Regions from separate parts of the Mesorhizobium sp. M0808 genome, predicted to be linked through region 2. Evidence: predicted binding sites of a transcription regulator. Region 2 holds the regulator's gene; the other holds the start of a gene.
What was found. The regulator LexA, encoded in region 2, represses DNA repair genes until DNA is damaged. The targets are predictions, from matches to a motif close to TGTTCNNNNTGTGTTCNG.
Positions count from the first base shown of each region.

Region 1: the regulator LexA is predicted to act here: its motif matches at 1,997-2,014, upstream of NKI25_RS12865 (DNA recombination protein RmuC).

Region 1 is NZ_JAMYOX010000008.1:49,715-57,574, reverse strand. It holds gene NKI25_RS12875 (cation diffusion facilitator family transporter) at 1-190, shown strand, start outside; gene NKI25_RS12870 (GFA family protein) at 258-662, shown strand; gene NKI25_RS12865 (DNA recombination protein RmuC) at 702-1,964, opposite strand; gene def (peptide deformylase) at 2,068-2,598, shown strand; gene fmt (methionyl-tRNA formyltransferase) at 2,615-3,544, shown strand; gene NKI25_RS12850 (GNAT family N-acetyltransferase) at 3,541-4,050, shown strand; gene truA (tRNA pseudouridine(38-40) synthase TruA) at 4,069-4,824, shown strand; gene NKI25_RS12840 (transporter) at 4,806-5,414, opposite strand; gene dapE (succinyl-diaminopimelate desuccinylase) at 5,417-6,616, opposite strand; gene NKI25_RS12830 (2-dehydropantoate 2-reductase) at 6,746-7,777, shown strand; gene NKI25_RS12825 (GGDEF domain-containing protein) at 7,767-7,860, opposite strand, start outside.
Region 2 is NZ_JAMYOX010000015.1:4,678-12,537, reverse strand. It holds gene trpD (anthranilate phosphoribosyltransferase) at 1-163, shown strand, start outside; gene trpC (indole-3-glycerol phosphate synthase TrpC) at 168-980, shown strand; gene moaC (cyclic pyranopterin monophosphate synthase MoaC) at 983-1,489, shown strand; gene NKI25_RS18190 (molybdopterin molybdotransferase MoeA) at 1,489-2,694, shown strand; gene NKI25_RS18185 (hormone-sensitive lipase) at 2,702-3,532, opposite strand; gene kynU (kynureninase) at 3,628-4,875, opposite strand; gene lexA (transcriptional repressor LexA) at 5,324-6,058, shown strand; gene NKI25_RS18170 (ComEC/Rec2 family competence protein) at 6,052-7,860, opposite strand, start outside.

The sequences.
Region 1 (7,860 bases), on a different contig from region 2:
CGCCGCTTTGAGCATCGAGTTCGAGGATCATTTGTCGGCGCCCGAGATAGAGACCTGTGTCGAGCGCCTCGAGACGCGGCTGAAGGCGGAGATGCCGGAGGTGACGCGGCTGTTCGTCAAGCCGCAGACCACCGGCACCTGGGAACGCCGGAGCAAGGCCTTGGCGGCGTCCGGAGGGGAACCGGCCTGAGGAAAATGGCTGCGCCATCGGGCAGTCCCGGTTATGATTGCGGGCAAAAGCTCCAGGAGGAACGAAGATGAAAATCGACGGCGCGTGTCATTGTGGCGCTATCACTTACGAGGCCGAAGTCGATCCGGAAAAGACCACCATTTGTCACTGCATCGATTGTCAGAAGCTAACCGGAACGGCCTTTCGCGTCACCGTGCCGGCGTCCGAGGACAATTACAGGATCACCAAGGGCACGCCGAAGATCTACATCAAGACCGGTTCGAGCGGCGCCAAGCGTGCCCAGGCATTTTGCGGTGAGTGCGGCTCGCATCTCTACGCCACGTCGGCGGGCGAGGGACCGAAGGTTTACGGTATCAGGGTCGGCACGGCACGGCAGCGCGAGCAACTGGTGCCGAGAAAGCAGATCTGGCACCGCTCGGCGCTGCATTGGCTGCCGGAATTCGAAGGCACAACCATCATCGAGGAGCAGTAGCGCCAGACCGGGGCGAAGCCTCCGGTTCCGGCGCAGGCCTCAATCGTCGCCTTCGACGACCCTTAGCCTCAACTGCCCGGTTTTCGAATCGGCGACGCGCGGGCTGCTTTCCGCTTTTGCTCCGCTGCCATTCGAACCAGCGGTGTCCTCCGCCGGCTGCACGCCAAACTCCAGCGCCTCGATCTTTTGTCCGCGCCTGGTCACCTTCGATGTCGAGACCAGAATGTCGTCGATATCCTTGGCCGATTGGCCGAAATGCGTCTGCAATTTGCGCACCCGCTCGTCTAGCCGGGAGACGTCTTCCATCAGCCGGATAACCTCGCCCTGGATCAGGTGTGCCTGCTCGCGCATGCGGGCATCCTTGAGGATCGCCTGGATGACCTGGATCGACAGCATCAAAAGCGATGGCGAGACGATGACGATCCGTGAGCGATGCGCCTTCTGGACAACGGCCTCGAAATTCTCGTGGATTTCGGCGAACACCGATTCCGAAGGCACGAACATGAAGGCGGTGTCCTGCGTCTCGCCCTGGATCAGGTATTTTTCGGAAATATCGCGGACATGCACCTCGATGTCGCGGCGGAAAGCCTGTGCGGCGGTCTTCTGCAGTTCGGCGCCTTCGGCGGCCCGGATGGCATTCCAGGCCTCGAGCGGAAACTTTGCATCGATGGCAAGCGACGGTGCGCCGTTCGGCATCTTCACCAGGCAATCGGGCCGGCTGCCATTCGACAAGGTCGCCTGGAATTCATAGGCGCCGTGCGGCAATCCGTCGGCGACGATGGCTTCCATACGCGACTGGCCGAAGGCGCCGCGCGTCTGCTTGTTGGAAAGGATCGCCTGCAATTGCACGACCTGGCCGGCCAGCGACTGGATGTTGCCTTGCGCGATATCGATGACCGCCAGCCGTTCCTGCAGCTTGGCGAGGCTCTCATGCGTCGATCTCGTCTGCTCGGTCATGGTCTGGCCCAGGCGGCCGGTCATGGCATCGAGGCGCTGGCCGATCGACTGTGTCAGTTCCGCCTGGCGCGCCCCGAACACTTCGGCGATGGCGCCCATGCGGCCCTGCATTTCCGCTTGGGATTGCAGAATGCCGGCCATCCGCGCCTCGGCGTCGCGGGCATGGTCGGCGGCTTCCGCGGCCGCTACCGCACGCGCCTTGGCCGATCGCCACAGCGCAATGACCAACGCCACGAACAGACCGAGGAACAGCATTGCACCGAAACCCAGGACATGGCCGAGGGTGAGTGTGGTGGCGCCGAGGCGGGCGACAGGTTCGGACAGGATGGTGGCCAGTTCGTTCATGCCGACAGCATAGATGATTCGGAACGTCGGCACAGATCAAAACGTGAACGGCCCGGAGGCGCCCCGGTTGACGCTTTTCCTGCGACGTCTTAGGTGAGACGCCATGTCGATCAAGCCGCTTATCATCCTCCCCGATCCCGTCCTGCGCCAGGTTTCAAAACCGGTCGAGCGTGTCGATGGCGATTTGCGCAAACTGGCCGGCGACATGCTGGACACCATGTACGACGCGCCCGGCATCGGCCTCGCAGCGATCCAGGTCGGCGAACCCTTGCGCATGCTGGTGATCGACCTGGCCAAAGAGGACGAGACGCCGGCACCGCACGTCTTCATCAATCCCGAAATCCTTGAAAGCTCCGACCAGCGTTCGGTCTACGAGGAAGGCTGTCTGTCGATCCCGGACTACTATGCCGAGGTCGAGCGCCCCGCGGCGGTGCGGGTGAAATATCTCGATCGCGACGGCAAGCTGCAGGAGATCGAGGCCGAGGGCCTGATGGCGACCTGCCTGCAGCATGAAATCGACCACCTCAACGGCGTGCTGTTCATCGATTACATCTCCAAGCTGAAGCGCGACATGGTGGTCAAGAAATTCAAGAAGCTCGCCAGGGACAAGGCGCCGGGCAAGATGGTGGGGTAGGCGTCGACGAATGCCCCTGCGTGTCATCTTCATGGGTACGCCCGAATTCTCCGTGCCGACGCTGCGGGCGATTGCCGGGGCCGGGCACGAGTTGGCAGCCGTCTACACGCAGCCGCCGCGCGCCGGCGGCCGGCGCGGGCTCGAACTGACGCCGTCGCCGGTGCAGCGCGAGGCGGAGCGGCTTGGCATCGAGGTGCGGTCGCCGGTGTCGCTGAAGGGCGAGGCGGAGCAGGAGGCGTTCCGCGCCTTGGGTGCCGACGTCGCCGTGGTCGTCGCCTACGGGCTGCTTCTGCCCAAACCCATTCTCGAGGCGCCGCGGCTCGGTTGCCTCAACGGTCACGCATCGCTATTGCCGCGCTGGCGCGGCGCTGCCCCTATCCAGCGCGCCATCATGGCCGGCGATACCGAAACGGGCATTATGGTGATGCGGATGGAGGAAGGCCTCGACACCGGCCCGGTGGCAATGGTTGAAAAATGTCCCATTGGTCCCGACATGACGGCCGGCGATCTGCACGACCGGCTGATGGTCCTCGGTGCTGCGCTGATGGTGCAAGCGCTCGAACGGCTGGAGCGGAATACGCTGACATTTACCACACAGGCGGAGGTGGGGGTGACCTACGCCAAGAAAATCGATAAATCGGAGACTCGCATAGACTGGCTGCGACCTGCCGGCGACGTGCACAACCAGATTCGCGGCCTGTCGCCCTTTCCCGGTGCATGGTGCGAGGCCGAAATCGGCGGCCGCGTGGAACGGCTGAAACTGCTTCGCTCGACGCTCTCGCAAGGCGCCGGCGAACCGGGAGGAATTCTCGATGACCGACTGACGGTCGCCTGCGGGTCAGGCGCGATCAGGCTGGTCGAAGTTCAACGTGCGGGCGGAAGGCCCATTGCCGCGCAGGAGTTTCTGCGCGGGGCCAAGCTCGAAAAAGGAATGAAATTGTCATGAGCATGATGTCCATACGCGCGGCGACGCCGCGGGACCGCGAGGCGATCCGCCTTGTCGAAGAACACGCATTCGGCCAGCAGACGGAGGCCGGACTGGTCGACGCGCTGGTCACCGGCGGTGATGCCGTCGTCGAACTGGTGGCGGACGAAGACGGGCAAGTGGTCGGCCATATCCTGTTTTCACGGCTTTTCGTGCAGAATGGCGGCAAGAGCTTCCCGGCGGTGGCTTTGGCTCCTTTGGCGGTCGAGCCGTCGTTCCACGGCACCGGCATCGGCGGTGCCCTGGTACGCGAGGCTCATATCCGCCTGAAGGCTGCTGGCGAGACGCTCGCCGTGGTGCTCGGCGATCCGGCTTACTATGGCCGTTTCGGCTACAGCCGTGCCCGTGCCGCGAAATTCGACAGCGACTATCAGGGCGAAGCCCTGCAGGCGCTTGCCTGGGGCGAGGCGCCGGAGACCGGCAGGCTGGTCTACGCCTCGGCCTTCGGCTCAGCCCTCGCCGCCTGATTTCGCCTCGATCCGGGAATGCCGCGTTTTCGCCTCGACATCGAATATGACGGCAGTCTCTTCGCCGGCTGGCAGCGCCAGGCCAACCAGCCATCGGTGCAGCAGGCGATCGAGCAGGCGATCGAGAAGTTCTGTGGTCAGCAGGTTTCGCTGCGCGCCGCCGGCCGCACCGATGCCGGCGTCCATGCGACCGCTCAGGTGGCGCATGTCGATCTGATCAAGGCATGGCCCGGCGACAAGGTGCGCGACGCCGTCAACGCGCATCTGCAAGCGGCCAAGGTGCGCATCGCCATCCTGAAGGCCGCCGTCGTGCCGGATGGCTTCGATGCGCGTTTCTCGGCGATCGGCCGCCATTACCTCTACCGCATCGTCAATCGCCGCGCGCCGGCGGCGCTCGACAAGGGCAAGATCTGGTGGGTACCGAAGCAGCTCGATGCCGGTGCCATGCACGAGGCGGCAAAGGTGCTGCTTGGCCGGCATGATTTCACCACCTTCCGCTCGACCCAGTGCCAAGCCACCAGCCCCGTCCGCACGCTCGACCGGCTGGATGTCAGCCGGGCGGGCGATTTCATTGAGGTCCGCGCTTCGGCGCGGTCATTCCTGCACAACCAGGTGCGCTCGATGGTCGGCTCGCTCAAACGTGTCGGCGAAGGCGGCTGGACTGTTGCCGACCTCAAGGCGGCGCTTGAGGCGCGCGACCGTGCGGCCTGCGGTCAGGTGGCGCCGCCCGACGGGCTGTTTCTCGTCGGCGTCGATTATCCGACGCCTGGCTGATCCGGAACGCTGATCCCGAGCAGCGCCTGCAGGCCGAACAGGACGATCAGCGACGCCACGAACATGCCGGCAAAAACGGCGCTGCCGGTGGCCGCACCCCTGCCGATCGCAACGTTGGTCATCCGCCAAGTCAATACCATCGACAGCGCGAACAACAGCAGCGACACGAGTCCGGAGACTTCGTTGGCCGACGTCAGGAAAAGCCGGATCAACGCCGATGGCAGCATCATCCAGGCGATGATCGCCGAGGCCCAATTGCTGGCCACGACATAATGGACGAAACGGCCGCCGACGCCGACCCGCGGCGCCACCAGGGCGAGGCCTATGAGCGGCAGCACCCAGGCGCCGATATCGACGGTGGCCAGGCGGATCAACATGCTGAAACGGCCGACGAATGCGTTGGGATCGCCGATCTCGTTGGCAATACCGACCCAGCCGACGATCAGTGCCGGCGCCGCGACAACGATGGCAAAAAAGGAGTTCCAGAAACCGTCCGCCGAAAGGTCGAGCAGGCGAAATCCGTCGGCCTTGCCGAGCATCAGCCGCCAGGCACCGGCAAGCGAAGCGTAGGTTTCATCCGCTGAAAGCATCACTAGGATATGTCCTGCGCAAACCAGTCTTCAACGAAGCGCAGATAAATCTGCGTCAGCGTCTCGAGGTCGGCAATCGCCACGCGTTCGTCGACCATGTGCATGGTCTTGCCGACCAGTCCGAATTCGACCACCGGACAATAATCCTTGATGAAGCGGGCATCGGAGGTGCCGCCAGAGGTGGAGAGCGCCGGCTTTCTGCCGGTCACCGCCTTGATCGAGCCGCCAAGCGTCTCGATCAACCTGTCGTCGCGTGTCAGGAAAACATGGCTCGGCCCGTCGCGCCAGACGATCTCGTAGTCGACCGGCGTCTTCTTGCCGGCGCGGTATTTCTTGCGTTTCGCCGCCCGGTCGAGGCGGTTGTGGATCTCGGCCTGGATCGTCTCGGCAGTCCATGTGTCGTTGAAGCGAATATTAAAAGTAGCCGCTGCCTTCGCCGGGATGACGTTGGTGGCAGGGTTGCCAACATCGATGGAGGTGACCTCAAGATTGGTCGGCTGGAAATCCCTTGTTCCGTTGTCGAAGACGGGGTCAAGCAAGGCGTCGACCAGCGTCACCAGGCCGCGCACGGGATTGTCGGCTAGCTGCGGATAGGCGGCGTGTCCCTGGCGGCCGTTGACGACGACCGTACCGGAGAGCGAGCCGCGCCGGCCGATCTTGATCATATCGCCGAGCGCGTCGGGATTGGTCGGCTCGCCGACGATCGCAGCATGCCATTTCTCACCCTTGGCGGCCGCCCATTCGAGCAGCTTCGTCGTGCCGTTGATCGCCGGCCCTTCCTCATCACCGGTGATCAGCAGCGAGACCGACCCGTTCGGGCCGCCCTTCTGCGCGATATGTCGCGCTACCGCCGCGACGAAACAAGCAATGCCGCCCTTCATGTCGACGGCGCCGCGGCCGAACATCTCGCCATTGGCGATCTCGGCGCCAAAGGGTGGGTGCGTCCAGGCTGTTTCATCGCCCACCGGCACCACATCGGCATGGCCGGCAAACATCAGATGCGGGCCGTTGCCGGAACGCCGCGCGTAAAGGTTCTCTATGTCAGGTGTGCCGGATTCGGAAAACACCGGGCGCTCGACGGCAAAGCCGAGCGGCTTCAACATTTCTTCCAGCGCGCTCAGCGCACCGCCTTCGGCGGGCGTCACGGAAGCGCAGCGGATGAGAGCAGCCAGATTTCTGGTCGGATTGGTAGGCAGCGTCATGGGCAAAAGCGATAGTCGAAAGCGCAAGGCCTGTCACGGCCAGACATAAGGGCCAGCCATGCCGCCGACATTATGGTTTTCATGCCGTATAGTTGCGGCAAGGCCTCTCGACCAGGACAGGGCCATCGCATGATCACGCATGGCAGGACGATCGTAATCGCCGGTGCCGGCAGTATCGGATGCTACGCCGGCGGCTGCCTGATACTTGCCGGGCGAAGGGTGGTTCTGCTGGCGCGGCCGCGCATCGAGAAGGTGCTGCAAAAAGGTGGATTGCACATCACCGACCGTGATGGCCGCGACCGATCCGTCAAGCCGGAGGCATTGTCGGTCACCGCCGATCCGGCCGCGGCATTCCCCGGTGCCGATGTCATCCTGCTAACGGTCAAGAGCGGCGCGACGCAGGACATGGCCGGGCTTATTGCGGCCCATGCCCGACCGGATGCGGTGATACTCAGTCTGCAGAACGGCGTCGACAATGCCGATAAGTTGCGAGCCCATCTCGCCGCCCGGCGGGTGCTCGCGGGCATGGTGCCGTTCAACGTGGTCCAATCGGCGGAGGGCGAATTGCCGCTTCGCCTGCACCGCGCCAGCGGCGGCAAGGTGATGATCGAACAGGGTCCGACAGGCCTTGACGAACTGCTTGACGTCGAGGGCTTTGCCGTCGCCACGCATGGTGACATCGAAGCGGTGCTATGGGGCAAGCTGCTGCTCAACCTCAACAACGCGCTGGTGGCGCTTTCCGGCCTGCCGCTGGCGGCAGAGCTTGCCGATCGCCGCTGGCGGCTGATCCTGGCCGGCCAGATCGACGAAGCATTGGCGGCAATGATGGCGACAGGCATCGAACCCGCTCGCATCGCCGGCCTGCGTCCCGCGCTGCTGCCGAAAGTGCTTCGCCTGCCCGACTGGCTGTTCAAGTTCTTGGCGCGGCGGATGCTTGCCATCGATCCGGCCGCGCGTTCGTCGATGTGGGATGACCTTCAGCGCCGCCGGCCGACGGAGATCGGCGAACTGCAAGGCGCGGTCCTGCGTTTGGCCGAAAAGGCCGGCACGCCGGCGCCGTTGCTGAAGCATGTCACGGCACTGGTGCGCGCGGCCGAGCAGAAGAGGCGCGGATCGCCCTGCCTGTCGCCGGAAGCTGTCGCTGCGACCGTCAGATCGTAGCCCGCACAGGCGCCCAGTAACGGCCCTTGCCGGTGCGCTTGGCTTCGTAGAGCGCATGGTCGGAACAGGTGAGCAGGATTTCC
Region 2 (7,860 bases):
CGGCGCCTTTCGCGATACGGTGCTGATGAATGCCGGCGCCGGGCTGGTGGTGGCCGGCAAAGCGACGACGCTTGCCGACGGCATGGTAACGGCGGCGCAGGCCATCGACAGCGGCCGCGCGCTGAAAGTGCTCGATAGGCTGATCGAGATTTCGAACGGTTAAAACCATGTCCGACATCCTGCGCAAGATCGAGGCTTACAAGCGCGACGAGATCACGGCGGCCAAGGCGCGCGTGCCGCTCGCCGAGATCAAGGCACGGGCGACTGATGCCGACGCGCCGCGCGGCTTTCTTTCCGCCCTTGAAGCAAAGCGCAAATCCGGCAGGTTCGCGCTGATTGCCGAAATCAAGAAGGCTAGCCCATCCAAAGGCCTGATCCGCGCCGATTTCGATCCGCCGACGCTGGCCAGTGCCTATGCGAAGGGCGGTGCCGTCTGCCTTTCGGTGCTGACCGACGCACCCTCCTTCCAAGGCGCGCCCGAATTCCTCACCACTGCGCGCGCTGCCGTCGAGCTGCCTGCATTGCGCAAGGATTTCCTGTTCGACCCCTATCAGGTCTACGAGGCCAGGGCATGGGGCGCCGATGCCATCCTGATCATCATGGCCAGCGTCGACGACGCGTTGGCAAGAGAACTCGAAGCGACAGCGTTCGGGCTCGGCATGGACGCGCTGGTCGAAGTGCATGACGAGGCTGAAATGGAACGCGCGCTGCAGCTGTCGTCGCGGCTGATCGGAATCAACAACCGCAATCTCCGGACCTTCGAAACCAGCCTACAGACCTCGGAGCGGCTGGTAGCGATGGTGCCGGCCGACCGCCATCTGGTCAGCGAGAGCGGTATCTTTTCGCACGACGATTGCCGCCGGCTGGAGCAGAGCGGCATTGCGACTTTCCTGGTCGGCGAGAGCCTGATGCGCCAGCAGGACGTGGCCGCGGCAACGCGCCTGCTGTTGACGGGCAAGGCGCCGGCAGAGGCCGTTTGAGGATGGCGGCCGCCCTCACCCATCTTGGCGCGCAGGGCGAAGCCAACATGGTCGATGTCGGCGACAAGGCTGAGACGGTGCGCACGGCAGTCGCAGAAGGTTTTGTCGCGATGCGGCCCGAGACGCTGGACATGATCCTCGCCGGCGACGCCAAGAAGGGCGACGTGCTGGGCACCGCGCGCATTGCCGGCATCATGGCGGCCAAGAAGACGCATGAACTGATCCCGCTTTGCCATCCGCTGCTGCTGACCAGGATATCTGTCGATATCGAGGCGGACGCCGCGCTGCCCGGCCTGAAGGTGACAGCATTGACCCGCGTCACCGGCAAGACCGGCGTTGAGATGGAGGCTCTGAGTGCCGTCTCGGTCGCTTGCCTGACCATCTACGACATGGCCAAGGCGGTCGACCGCGCCATGGTCATCTCCGGCATCAGGCTGGTTGAAAAGACCGGCGGCAAATCCGGCGACTATAAGGTCACCGGAGATCGGACCACCGGGGCCGGCCGATAATGGCGCTGGTCCCCGTTGCCGAGGCGCTCGAGCGCCTGCTGGATGGCGCAGCAGCGCTGCCGGGTGAACGCGTCGCACTGCTGGATGCCGCAGACCGCGTGTTGGCGGAGCCGGTCGTGGCGCTCCGCACCCAGCCGCCGTTCAATGCCTCCGCCATGGACGGCTATGCCGTGCGGGCCGCCGATATCGCGTCCATACCAGCAAAGCTTTCGGTGGTCGGCATGGCGCCAGCCGGACGCGGCTTTGCCGGGGTGGTGCAGCAAGGGCAAGCCGTACGCATCTTTACCGGCGCGCCGCTTCCCGAAGGCGCCGACACCATCGTCATCCAGGAGAACGTCCGCGACCACGGCGGCGGCAGCGTCGAAGTGACGGAGCCGACGGTGCAGGGGCGCAACATCCGCCGCCTCGGGCTCGATTTCGCCAAGGACGACGTCCTGCTGGGCGAGGGCCGCCTGCTCGATCCGGCGGCCTTGTCGCTGGCGGCATCGGCCAACCACCCCAAGGTCGGCGTGGTCAAGCGGCCGCTGGTCGCCATCATCGCCACCGGCGACGAATTGCTGCCGCCGGGCAGTGAGCTTGGCCCCGACCAGATCATCTCGTCAAACGCCTATGGCGTCGCCGCCGCCGCACAGTCGGTCGGCGCGCGCGCGCTCGATCTCGGCATTGCGCCGGACCGCAAGGAGGCGATCGCTGCGCTGGTGACAAAGGCGGTGAAGGCGGGCGCGAACGTCATCGTCACGCTGGGTGGTGCCTCGGTCGGAGACCACGACCTCGTTCATGACGTGCTGACCGGGGAAGGCATGGCTCTCGATTTCTGGAAGATCGCCATGCGGCCCGGCAAGCCGCTGATGTTCGGGCGGCTGGGCGACATCCGCTGCATCGGCCTGCCCGGCAATCCGGTGGCAAGCCTGGTCTGCACCCAGCTCTTCCTGAAGCCGTTGCTGGCGCAGCTCGGCGGCCGCGCCTTTCAGCAGGATATGCGTCGGGCGCGGCTCGGTACCGCCATGCCGGCCAATGATCTCAGGCAGGATTATGTGCGGGCTGTTGTCAGCACCAACGCCGGCGCGCTCGTGGCGACGCCGTTCGGCATCCAGGACTCCTCGATGCTGAAAATGCTGGCCGATGCCGACGGGCTGATCGTTCGCGCGCCGTTCGCTCCTGCCGCGGCGGCGGGCTCCCCCTGCGACGTGCTGATGCTACGCTGAACCTGCCTCACTCCGAAATCAAGGTCCGGGTCAGCGGATGGTCTGGATCGGCCAAACCGTCGATGATGTTGAAATGATGCCGGTCAGGTTCGACCACCGAGCTGGTCGCGGTACCCAGGCCGATCCAGATGTTGGCCAGCAACGCGCTCTGACGCAGGAATTCGGCGCGCTCGCCGCCGCCGGCCCAGCAGGTCAGGCGGGCCTTGTCCATCGGGCGCAGCAGCACCGGGCTTTCGGCCTGCGCCTCGGCCTCATCGATCGCGATCGTCTCGTTCATGCCGGTGCGCATGATCGGGCGCAAATCATGCACCCCCGAGATCGACACCACGTGACGAACGCGCCGGACCACTTCGGGCGCCAGCGGCGTCGTCGCCGTAACCATCCGGCTAACAAGATGGCCGCCGGCCGAGTGTCCGGTCAGCATCAGCGGCCCTGGGACCATCGCCGCCGCCTTGCCGATCGCCGCGCCGACTTCCTTGACGATGCCGCCAATGCGTATCTGCGGACAGAGCGTGTAGGACGGCATCGCCACCGCATAGCCGCGATCAACAGGGCCAGTGGCAAGATGCGACCAGAAATTTTTGTCGAATGCCATCCAGTAGCCGCCATGAACGAACACCACGAGTCCCTTGGGCTTGATGGCCGGCAGGAAAAGATCGAGCCGGTTGCGTGGGTTGTCGCCATAGGCCATGTCGAGCCGCGCCCTGCCCTCGGTCGAAAGCACGTCGCGGAAAACCCGCGCGGGCTCGATCCAGGCCGCCGGCCAGCGATCGCTGCCGGCTACGTTGGCGCCGTTGGCATAGGCGTTGTCCCAATCGGCAATGTGACGTTCGAACACCCTGCGCCCTCCCTGGCATATGGCCTTGCAACGTAGCCGTGAGCATCGCGCGGCGCGTCGTCGCCAGCCTCACGATTCCAGCTCTCGCATCAATCTCAAGTGACAGCCGCCTTGATGGCGAAGCGCGCTTCCTTCCACGCACCGGTGCGCAGGATGTCCTCAAGCACTTCGACGGCCTGCCAGACATCGGCATAGCCGACATAGAGCGGCGTAAAGCCGAAGCGCATGGTCGATGGCGCGCGAAAATCGCCGATCACGCCACGTTCGATCAGCGCGCGCATGATCTGGTAGCCATGCTCATGCATGAATGAAATCTGGCTGCCGCGTTTTTCCCCATCGCGCGTGCTCTCGAGCGTGAGCCCGTAAGTGCCGCACTTTGCCTCGACAAGCTCAATGAACAGATCCGCCAGCGCGATGCTCTTCTTGCGCACCGCCGTCATGTCGACATCGTTCCAGATGTCGAGCGCGCCCTTCAGCGTGCGCATCGACAGGACCGGCTGGGTGCCGCACAGAAACCGGCGGATGCCGGTGCCGGCCGCATAGCCTGGCTCGAAGGCGAAGGGCCGTGCATGGCCCCACCAGCCGGTGAGCGGCTGCTGGATGTCGGAAAGATGCCGCTCAGCCGCATAGATGAAGGCAGGCGCGCCCGGGCCGCCATTCAGATATTTGTAGGTGCAGCCAACGGCAAAATCGGCGTTTGCCTTGTCGAGCTCGACTGACATCGCGCCGGCGGTGTGGCAGAGATCCCAGACGATCATCGCCCCGGCTTCCTGAGCCCTGCGCGTCAGCGCCGGCATGTCGCGCAGTTCGCCCGACTTGTAGTTGACGTGGTTGACCAGCACCACGGCGGTGCGTTCGTCGATCAGCTCTTCGATGGTCGGCGCGTCGATCCCCGAGAGGCGCAGCAGCGTATCTTTTCGCGTCGAAACCACACCCTCAGCCATGTAGAGGTCCGTCGGAAAACTATCGCCCTCGGCGACGATGACCTGCCGCTCCGGTCGCATGGCCATGGCGGCGTGCAGCAGCTTGTAGATGTTGACCGATGTCGTGTCGCAGACCACCGTCTGGCCGGCCGCGGCACCGATCAGGCGCCCGAGCTGGTCGCCAAGTTCAAGCGGCATGTTGAACCAGCCGGCCGTGTTCCATGCGCGGATGAGATCATGCGACCATTCTTCGGTCGCGGCCTTGTGCAGTTCATCGAAAGCGGCACGTGAAGCAGCTCCTAGCGAATTGCCGTCGAGATAGATCACTCCTTGCGGCAACACGAAGCGGTCGCGCATCGCGCGCAGCGGATCTGCGGCATCCATCGCCTTTATGGCGGCGAGATCGGGAATTCCTGTCATGATGTGCCTGCTCCCCCCAAAAATTCAACGCAACGCCGGACACGCATCGACTGTTCTTCCATCACCTGGTTGCGCGCAGCAAGGCTCCACCGGCGAGAAGCAGCCTGACCAGGCGACTGGAAACCAGGAGTTAACCCGAGGTTGGCGTTTTGAGTTCGTTTCGTTCACGGTGCATTGACCGAACCGCGCAGTCGATACGGGTTCAATTCCGTGCCCTTTGCCGACCGACGGCCGATGTCAGTGCTGCCTTCTGGGAAGCCAGAAGGCGCAAACGAAAGCAGAATCAAGGGGATGACGCTCGCGACGGTGAAAATGCGGCATTCCGGTAGGGGCGTGGTTTGTTTCCCAAGCCTTAACGCATTCATTAAACTTTAAACAGTTGCGGAACACAACTGGAACAGATAGTGTTTGTTCTGGGTTTGTTTTTCTGATTCTGTTGGGGGTCGCTATGCTGACACGCAAACAACACGAACTGCTTATGTTCATCCACGAAAGGTTGAAGGAAAGCGGTATTCCGCCCTCCTTCGACGAGATGAAGGAGGCGCTCGACCTGGCTTCCAAATCGGGAATCCATCGGCTGATTACGGCGCTGGAGGAGCGCGGCTTCATTCGCCGTTTGCCCAACCGGGCCCGTGCGCTGGAGGTGCTGCGCCTGCCTGACTCGATCGCCCCCGGCCTCAATGCGGCACGCAAGTTCTCGCCGAGTGTCATCCAGGGTAGTCTTGGGCAAGGCGCCCCTCGGCAGGGCAAGCCGACATCGTCGCGCGTCCCTGCAGCCGGCAATGACGACGATGTCGTCGCCGCCGTTTCGATCCCGGTGATGGGCCGCATCGCCGCCGGTGTGCCGATCGACGCCATCCAGCACCAGACGCATTCGATTTCGGTGCCGCCGGATATGATCATGGGCGGCGAGCATTATGCGCTCGAGGTCAAAGGCGATTCGATGATCGAGGCCGGCATTTTCGACGGCGACACGGTGATCATCCGCAATGCCGATACGGCGAGCCCCGGTGAGATCGTGGTGGCACTGGTCGACGAGGAGGAAGCGACGCTGAAGCGGTTCCGCCGCAAGGGCGCCTCGATCGCCCTGGAAGCCGCCAATCCGGCCTACGAGACGCGCATCTTCGGACCAGACAGGGTCAAGGTGCAGGGCAAGCTCGTCGGACTGATCCGCCGCTACTGAGCTCCGCCCTTGGCGCCGGCTTTGGGGTTGTCGGCCCTGCGGTATGGCGGCAGGCCCCGTGCCGCGCGTGAAAATTTCCGCTGCACGTGCCAGGGCCGGTATGATTTTTCGACCGCGAAACGGATTTCGGCGCGCGTTGCCGCTTGTGGATCGAAGTAGACGGCGGCACTTCCCGCGCGCGCCAGTTGCCGTTTGGTGACGACGAGGACCAGTCGGTCGTAGTAGCAGGGGTTATGGGCGGTGGCGTCGTCGATGACGATCAAGCTGGCAAAGGCGCAGGCTGGCCGCGCAGTATCGCGGTCCTTGGCTTGCGCGATGATCGCGCCGGATGGATGCCTGGCAAGGCAGAGGCCGTCCGTGCAAATGAACGGCATGCCCGGCGGTAGGTCGGCCGGATCGGCAATGTCGAATTGCGGGTCGTTCTTTCCAGGTGTTTCCGGCGCGACGATAGCCTCTGATGTGAGCGCGCGTTTCCAGTTGTCGATGGTGAACTCATTCGGGCGTGCCCGGTTGACCGCGAGTTCACCGCTGCCGATCGGCAGCGCGACCAGCCGTGCGTCCTCCGAGACCAATACGTCGGGTATGCGTGTCTGCGTTGTCGTCAGCAAGCCGGCGAGCGCAAAAGGAAGTGCCGCCAGCCGCAACCAGGTCGTCGCCATGCTGGCAATGACGAGGGCGATCGTCACCAGAAGGACGGATCTCAGCGAAATCAGCCCGACCGCATCGATCGGCGAGCGCTCCGAGATCCACCCGGACAGGGCGATCATCGCCGTCAGCCCCTTGCCCATGACATAGAGGAAAGGGCCATCCGCACCGAACGGCATCGCCAGCGCGCTGAGAACGGCGAAGGGCATGACGACCAGTGAGACGATGGGCATGATGGCCAGATTGGCGAACAGGCTGAGCGGCGCCACGCGCTGGAAATGCCATATGGCGAAAAGCGCCGTGGCGCTCCCTGCAATGATCGAGGTCATCGCCAGACCGCACATGCCCAGCAGGACCTTTCGAGTGGCAAAGCGTAGCGGCGACAGCCGCGGCAGCGGCGTGGTGGCCCTGCCGGCGCGGTAATCGGACCAGCCTGCATAGGCGCCGACAAGGGCCGCCGTCGCGGCGAAGGACATCTGGAAACTCGGACCGACCACCTCGTGCGGCGACACCAGGATGACCGCGATGGCCGAGATCGCCAGGTTGCGCATGGTGAGCGCGGCCCGGTCGAACAGCACGGCGATAAGCATCACCGCCAGCATGATGAAGCTGCGTTCGGCCGCCACGACAATGCCGGAAAAGACGAGGTAGGCCGCAATCGAAAAAAGCGCGGCGGCCGCGGCATATTTCTTGACCGGCCGTCGCGATGAGAAATCGGGAAACAGCGCAAAGGCACCCCGCAGCAGCGCCATGATGGTGCCGGCGACCAACGCCATATGCAGCCCCGAGATGGAGATGATGTGGTAGATGCCGGTGCGCCGCATCGCTTCGTTGATCTCCTCGGGAATGCCGGCGCGCACGCCGACGATCAGCGCAGCAGCAATCTCGCCCTCGGCACCGCCGATGCGGCTGCGGATATGGTCGGCGATAGATTCGCGCGCGTCTTCGATCGCGGAAGAAAGCTGCGCGCCAAGCGGCATGCTGCCCGACGACACGACTTTCGGATTGCCGAGAAAAAAGCCGCTGCCGCCGATACCGGCGAAATAGCTGTCGAAGGAGAAATCATAGCTGTCGGGCCGCACCGGGCCGGTCGGCGGCGGCAGCCGCACATAGCCGGTGATCTCGGAACCGGCGGTCAGCTCAGCCGGTATCTTCAT